DNA from 2 places in the Parapedobacter sp. genome. Region 1 is predicted to be linked to the other one. Evidence: riboswitches for the same ligand, from Rfam matches in the RefSeq annotation. Region 1 holds a riboswitch; the other holds the start of a gene.
What was found. A riboswitch is a leader RNA that binds a small molecule or an ion and turns the genes downstream of it on or off. The one in region 1 is predicted to bind S-adenosylmethionine.
Positions count from the first base shown of each region.

Region 2: another riboswitch for S-adenosylmethionine. It lies ahead of ACO1NT_RS00650 (O-acetylhomoserine aminocarboxypropyltransferase/cysteine synthase family protein); the one in region 1 lies ahead of metE (5-methyltetrahydropteroyltriglutamate--homocysteine S-methyltransferase).

Region 1 is NZ_JBMQOC010000026.1:42,370-45,999, reverse strand. Features, by position in the region: gene ACO1NT_RS04450 (ATP-binding protein) at 1-1,232, shown strand, start outside; gene ACO1NT_RS04445 (response regulator transcription factor) at 1,247-1,936, shown strand; SAM riboswitch class I at 1,992-2,108, shown strand; gene metE (5-methyltetrahydropteroyltriglutamate--homocysteine S-methyltransferase) at 2,216-3,630, shown strand, end outside.
Region 2 is NZ_JBMQOC010000006.1:21,534-25,163, reverse strand. Features, by position in the region: gene ACO1NT_RS00655 (homoserine dehydrogenase) at 1-892, opposite strand, end outside; gene ACO1NT_RS00650 (O-acetylhomoserine aminocarboxypropyltransferase/cysteine synthase family protein) at 974-2,278, opposite strand; gene ACO1NT_RS00645 (hypothetical protein) at 2,321-2,476, shown strand; SAM riboswitch class I at 2,546-2,660, opposite strand; gene ACO1NT_RS00640 (glutamine synthetase III family protein) at 2,863-3,630, opposite strand, start outside.

The sequences.
Region 1 (3,630 bases):
AATACGCTATAAAGGCATTTCCCCCCCGGCAAGACCTCAAGATGGATCGTGAGATTGCCCGCAAGGAACGGGAACTGCAGTTATTGCAAGCTAACACGTTGATGGACACCATTGCCATCATAAGTGGCAAGAATCCCATGATGGTACAGGGTTTTGAGGCGGAGATGGAGCTATACAAGCGTCCCCTCAGTGAGCGCATCAACGTGGGGTACATCCGGTCAGAACTCGAAAAAGAACTGGTTGTCAGAGACATCGAGTCGCCATTCGATTTGATAATCAAAGACCGCAACACCACGCTTTATGCATCTTTCGCCAACTTGTCGGAGGCAGAAGAAGCGGATCCGCAGAGTCTATACACCACCGAGCTCTTCCGGGCGGATAACCACAATTCGTCTGGCCGCCTTGCGGTATATTTCCCGAACAAAGACAACCTGTTGATGGGAAACATGACCGTGATGCTATTTTCGTCGGTGACGCTGTTGCTGGTATTGGTCGGAAGCTTTACCTACACCATTTTCACCATGCTCCGCCAGAAAAAAATATCGGAGATGAAGACAGACTTCATCAATAATATGACGCACGAGTTCAAGACGCCGGTAGCCACCATCATGATTGCCAGCGAATCACTCAGAGACGCGGAAATCGCGGCCGACCAACAGCGCGCCACTCGACTGGCCAACATTATCTACGATGAAAACGTACGCTTGGGCAACCACATCGAGCGCGTACTCAATATTGCCCGCCTCGAGAAAGACAACCTAAAGCTGGAACACCGGCCCGTAGATATCAACGACTTGGCACAGGCTGTGGTGGATAGCATGGAGCTGCAGCTGCTTAAACATGGAGCCAAGGTAAACACGCACCTCGACGCGACAGAGGCCGTTGTATCGGGCGACGAGCTACACCTGTCCAATGTGCTGTTCAACCTCTTGGACAATGCCATAAAATACAGTAACGAAAATCCAGATATCATCATCAGGACCAAAAGCAACGGCAAGCACATACACATTACGGTGGCCGATAAAGGCATCGGCATGAGCCGCGACCAACTGTCGAAGATCTTCGACCAATTCTACCGTATCCCAACCGGAAACCGCCACGACGTAAAAGGCTTCGGCCTGGGGCTTAGCTATGTCAACGATATCGTAAAGCGTTTGGATGGGAAAATACATGTACGGAGCGAAAAAGACAAAGGCACCACATTTGAAATTACATTACCGCTCGAACGATAGGGAGACCCACCATTATGCAAAAGATTCTACTGGCTGAAGACGACCCCAACCTGGGCGATATCTTGAAAGATTACCTGGAACTGAAGGGCAAATTCGAAGTTACGCTCTGCAAGGATGGCGACGAAGCGCTGCGACAATTCAATAAAGAGACTTTCGACCTTTGCATACTCGACGTGATGATGCCACGCAAGGATGGCTTCACACTAGGCAAAGAAATACGCAAAACCAACACAGACATACCCATCATCTTCGCTACGGCCAAAGGAATGATGGAAGACAAAACCGAGGCCTTCGGACTAGGGGGCGACGATTATATTACCAAACCGTTTCGCGTGGAAGAACTCCTGTTGCGCATCCAGGCCTTGCTCAAGCGGGCGACGCGTGAGAAACAGGAAGAAACATATGCCGACCAATTCGACATCGGGAAATACCATTTCGACTACGTGTCGCAACAAATCAGCTATGGGGAACAACAGCAAAAACTATCAACCAAAGAAGCTGAATTGCTCCGCCTGCTCTGCATTAAGAAAAACGACGTGTTGACGCGCGAGGAAGCTTTGTTGAAAATCTGGCACGACGACAACTACTTCAACGGACGCAGCATGGATGTCTTCCTGAGTAAATTGCGCAAGTACCTGCGCGACGACTCCAACGTGGAAATCGTCAACGTGCACGGCAAGGGATATAAACTCCTAGTAAGTTAGTAGACCATCTGTAAAAATATTTGTGGTTTCCATAATTTATCCCGACCTTAGCGGCCGCTTATGGAGAAAGGCAGAGGGAATGGACCCTGTGAAGCCTTAGCAACCTGTCTACAGACAAGGTGCTAAATTCTACTCTCCCCCACTAAAAAGCGGGGGTAGGGAAAAATAAGCAGACACAACTGACCCTTGTGCCGTCTCCCCAAAGCATCCAGAAAAGACTTCTCATTCCACAGTGGAAGGAGGTTTTTGCGTTGTACATTCATTTATTTATACAATATCATGTTAAAAACCAACAATTTGGGTTACCCGCGTATCGGTGCCCTTCGGGAGCTGAAAAAGGCCAACGAAGCCTACTGGGCAAAAAAGATTAACCAGCAGGAGTTGCTGGAGGCCGCGCGCACCATTCGCGAAGGAAATTGGAAAACCCAACAGGAGGCCGGCATCGCCCTCATCCCTTCCAACGATTTTTCGTTCTATGATCAGGTGCTGGACCTCACGCTTACCGTAGGTGCCATCCCCGCCCGCTACGCAGGCTTCACCGTTGAAGGTGCCTCTTCTTACAACCTCGACTTATATTTCGCCATGGCACGTGGTTTCCAGCAGGGTGGACTCGACGTAACCGCCATGGAAATGACCAAATGGTTCGACACCAATTACCACTACATCGTGCCGGAGTTTGTGAAGGACCAGCAGTTCAGCCTCACTTCCGAGAAGGTAGTAAATGAATTTAACGAAGCCAAGCAATTGGGCATCACCACCAAGCCGGTGCTACTGGGCCCCATCACCTACCTATTGCTGGGTAAAGAAAAAGAAGCCGGCTTCGATCGGATCGACCTTATTGACCGCCTGCTGCCCGTTTATGAAGAAATATTGGGCAAGCTCGCCGCGGCAGGTGCCGAGTGGGTGCAGTTTGACGAGCCTTTCCTCGCATTGGACATCGACGACAAAACCCGCGCACTTTACCAAACGGTTTACAGCCGCCTCGCCGCTGCCGCAAAAGGCACCAAACTCGTTGTGGCCACTTACTTCGAATCGCTGCGCGAGAATGCAGGAACGGCATTGAACCTACCCGTACAGGCATTGCACATCGACCTCGTACGTGGTGAAAACCAGCTCGACGAGCTTTTGGGCAGCGTACCTGCCGGCCTTACCCTTTCGCTCGGTGTGGTGGATGGCCGCAACATCTGGAAAAACGACTACGAGGCGTCCCTCAAAAAAATCAAACAGGCTGTTGATGCATTAGGTGCCGACCGCGTATGGGTTGCACCATCCAGCTCGCTGCTGCACGTCCCGTTCGACCTCGATCTGGAAACCAACGAACAATCGCTTCCGGCGGAAGTTAAAAACTGGCTCGCTTTTGCCAAGCAAAAGCTTACCGAGGTGACCGACCTGGCCGCGCTGGCGACCGGCGATGCGGACAGCGCCGTTACTTCGCGCTTCGAGGCCAACAAAGCTGCTCAACAAAGCCGCCGCACCTCTGCACTCATCCATCGCGACGATGTGAAAACGCGTGTAAAGAATATTACAGACGACGATGCCAAGCGGACCAGCCCCTTTGCCGACCGTAAGACCAAGCAACAGGCGAAGTTCAACCTGCCTGCCTTTGCCACCACCACGATCGGCTCGTTCCCGCAGACCAGAGACGTGCGCAAATGGCGTGCTGACCTCAAAAAGGGAGCCATCAGCCAAGCGGA
Region 2 (3,630 bases), on a different contig from region 1:
TGGGGTGGCCACCGGCACCTTTCCCATAGAAAAATTGCTCGTCGGCAAAGGCCGCTTTAACCAATACGCCGTTGTATTCGTTTTCTACATTGTACAGGATATTGTCGGGCGTGACCAATTTGGGTAGCACGTACATGATAACCGCCTTATCGTTGATTTCCCGCGCGGTCGGGACGAGTTTCAACCGGCGGTTCTTCTCGTTCGCGAAGCGGATGTCGGGGGCACGGAGCTTGTCGATACCGATATTGAGGATGGCATCTGGCGAGATATAGAGCCCATAGGCGTGCGACGCGACGATAGCCAGCTTGAACTTCGGGTCGAACCCGCCCACATCCAGTGTAGGGTCCGTTTCGGCGAACCCGAGATCCTGCGCTTGCCGCAGGGCGGTGTCGTACGCAAGGTTTTCATTGAATATCTTGGAAAGGATGTAGTTTGAGGAGCCATTGAAAATACCCGAAACAGCGTGCAGCAGTTCGTTGTCGTAATACTCCTCCAGGTTCCGGATAATGGGGATGCTTCCGCATACGGCACCTTCATACAGCAGGCTCGTGCCATGCTGGTGTTGGATGTCTACCAGCTCCTTGAGATGGGTAGCAATCATTTTTTTATTGGCCGATACCACGTTCTTGCCTGCGCGTAGCGCACGGGCCACGATATCAAAGGCCGCATCGGCATCGTCTATCAGTTCGACGACCGTATTGATGTCCGGATCGTCCAATACCGCGTTCGCATCGGTGGTGAAAAGTTCAGCCGGCAGGCTGCGCTCCTTTTCGGGGTGTTTGATGACGAATTTCTTTACGGCCAGGTTGAGGTGCTTGGTGCGGATGATGTCATAGAGTCCTTGGCCTACCACGCCGAATCCGAAAATGCCCAAGGTCAGTTTGTTATCCATGCTTGCTGTTGCTGTTGATATGGTTTTGTTAATGTTGGGTTGGAAAAAATTCGCCGGACGGATCGTCCGGCGAAACAACCTTTATTTCACTTGCTCAAATGCTTGTTGCAGATCGCCCTTGATGTCGTCGATATGTTCGATGCCGACGGCTAACCGTAGTTCGCCCGGGAAAACACCGGCTTCTTTCTGCTCTTGTGCGGACAGTTGCTGGTGTGTGGTTGCCGCCGGGTGTATAACGAGGGTTTTGGTGTCGCCCACGTTTGCCAAGTGGCTGATCAGTTTCAAATTATCGATGAATGCGTCCGCTTTCTCGGCACCCCCCTTGATCGTAAAAGACAGCACGGCACCGAAACCATTTTTGAGGTATTTCTGTGCGCTGGCATGGTTGGGGTCACTTTTCAACCCGGGGTATTTCACCTTTTCCACCTGCGGGTGCTGCTCAAGCCACTTGGCCACCTCCAGTGTGTTGTCTACGTGGCGCTGCACGCGGAGCGAAAGCGTTTCCAGCCCTTGCAGTAACAGGAACGAATTGAATGGCGAGAGGGCCGGTCCGAAATCGCGCAGCCCTTCTACCCGCGCCCTGATGGCAAACTGGATATTGCCCAGCGGGCTATTCACGCCGAAAACATCGCTGAATACGAGTCCGTGGTAACCTTCCGACGGTTCACTGAACTGCTTGAATTTACCATTGCCCCAATTGTAATTGCCACCGTCTATGATGATGCCGGCGATGCTGTTACCATGGCCGCCAATCCATTTGGTCGCGGCAGCGACCACGACGTGTGCTCCGTGTTCCAATGGCTTGAACAGGTAGCCGCCGCATCCGAAGGTGTTGTCGACGATGAGGGGGAGGTCGTATTTTTTGGCGATCGCTGCGATGCGGTCGAAATCGGGGATGCTGAAGCTAGGGTTACCGATGGTTTCCACATAGATGGCCTTCGTCTTGTCGTCGATAGCTGCTTCGATATTTTCGGGGGTTTCGTTTTTCGCGAACCTCGCCTCAATGCCGAGCCGCTTGAACGATACCTTGAACTGGTTGTACGTACCGCCATACAGACTCGATCCGGTAACGAAATTGTCGCCACTTTCCAAGATGTTGGTCAATGCGATGAATTGCGCAGACTGCCCCGAAGCGACCGCCAGCCCGGCTACACCACCCTCAAGCGCCGCCATCCGCTTCTCGAAGACATCCGTTGTAGGGTTCATGATCCGGGTATAGATGTTGCCGAATTCCTTGAGCGCAAAAAGGTTTGCACCGTGTTCCGCACTGTTGAAAACGAACGAGGTGGTTTGATAGATCGGTACTGCGCGCGAGCCTGTGGTGGGGTCGGCTTCTTGCCCGGCGTGGACTTGCAGTGTTTCAAATTTCAGATTTTCATTAGCCATGATTCGATTATTTAATATACTTAATTTTTATGATAGATCAACGTGTTATGCGCAATCGGCTATGCCCTGCCCGGCTGCTTGTCCGTATTGCCACAGACCACAACCGACGGCAGTGCGGGTATCGGGATCAACAACGGCCAGTGCACCGCGTTGTCCCGCGACGCATTCGGGACAGCATGGCAACCGCATGCCGGGTGATACCTTCAACGGGTATGCCGGTCTGTCGGATAAGGATATTGGTTTCTGGATGCGTATTCATCGTCTTATCATTTATATGCTCCCGATCCATATCGATCGGGACAGGAATTGGCACCTTATCCACCGATTGCGGATGGTTGCCAGTGGGTCATCGAGCCAGTCTCTCGCCACTTCTTTATAAACCAAGACCCTGTTTGAAGAGGGGTTGATTTGTGCGTGTTTACACGCAACGGATGCAAATATAGGCCGAGCGGTCGGTTTGTGCAAATTTTTTGATAAAAAGCTCCCTGCGCCCGCTTGTAAATGAAAAAGCACCAAGCGCACCCCCGGCAGGGAGATTGTGCTTGGTGCGGTTTGCGTTTAAGGACCGTCGGTAGGGCGCGGACTTACCTAACGAACAGGAGTTCACGCAGTTTGGGTAACGGCCACTGGCGGTCATCCACGATCTGCTCCAGCTTGTTGAGGTGGTAACGGATTTTATCGAAATATGGTTTCACCTTTTCGTCGTATGCAATCGCTTTCTCGCGGGTGTCTTCGAGTACGTTTGCCTTTTTACGTTCCTGCCGCATCGCTTCGGCATCGACCAAAATGGTGTTGATGTGGTTCGAGATGCGTTCCACCAAGTTGGCCTGGGATCCGTAGGCATCGCCCGCCAATCCTAGGTCCTTTAGGCCCTTTATATTTGTTATGAGGGTGTTTTGGTAGGTGAATGCCGCCGGTGCGATGATGCTGGTTACTATTTCGCCGATGACCCGGGCCTCGATCTGGATCTTCTTGAAGTAATTTTCCAGCAGGATATCATGGCGGGCTTCACTTTCGCGGTGACTGAATATAGCCAGCTTTTCGAACATCGCTATGGACTTTTCGTTGATGTACACGTCCAGCGCTTTCGGCGTAGTTTTAATGTTCGAGAGTCCACGCTTGTGGGCTTCCTCTTCCCATTCTTGGCTATAGCCGTTGCCTTCAAATCGAATGGCTTTCGATTCTTTGATGTATTTGCGGACCACATTGAGCAGCGCGAGGTCTTTTTTCGTGCCTTTTTTGATCTGCTTGTCTACCTCGGCCTTGAAATCGATGAGTTGGTTGGCCACAATGGCGCTGAGTACGGTCATCGGACTGGCGCTGTTCGACGCCGATCCCACAGCCCGGAATTC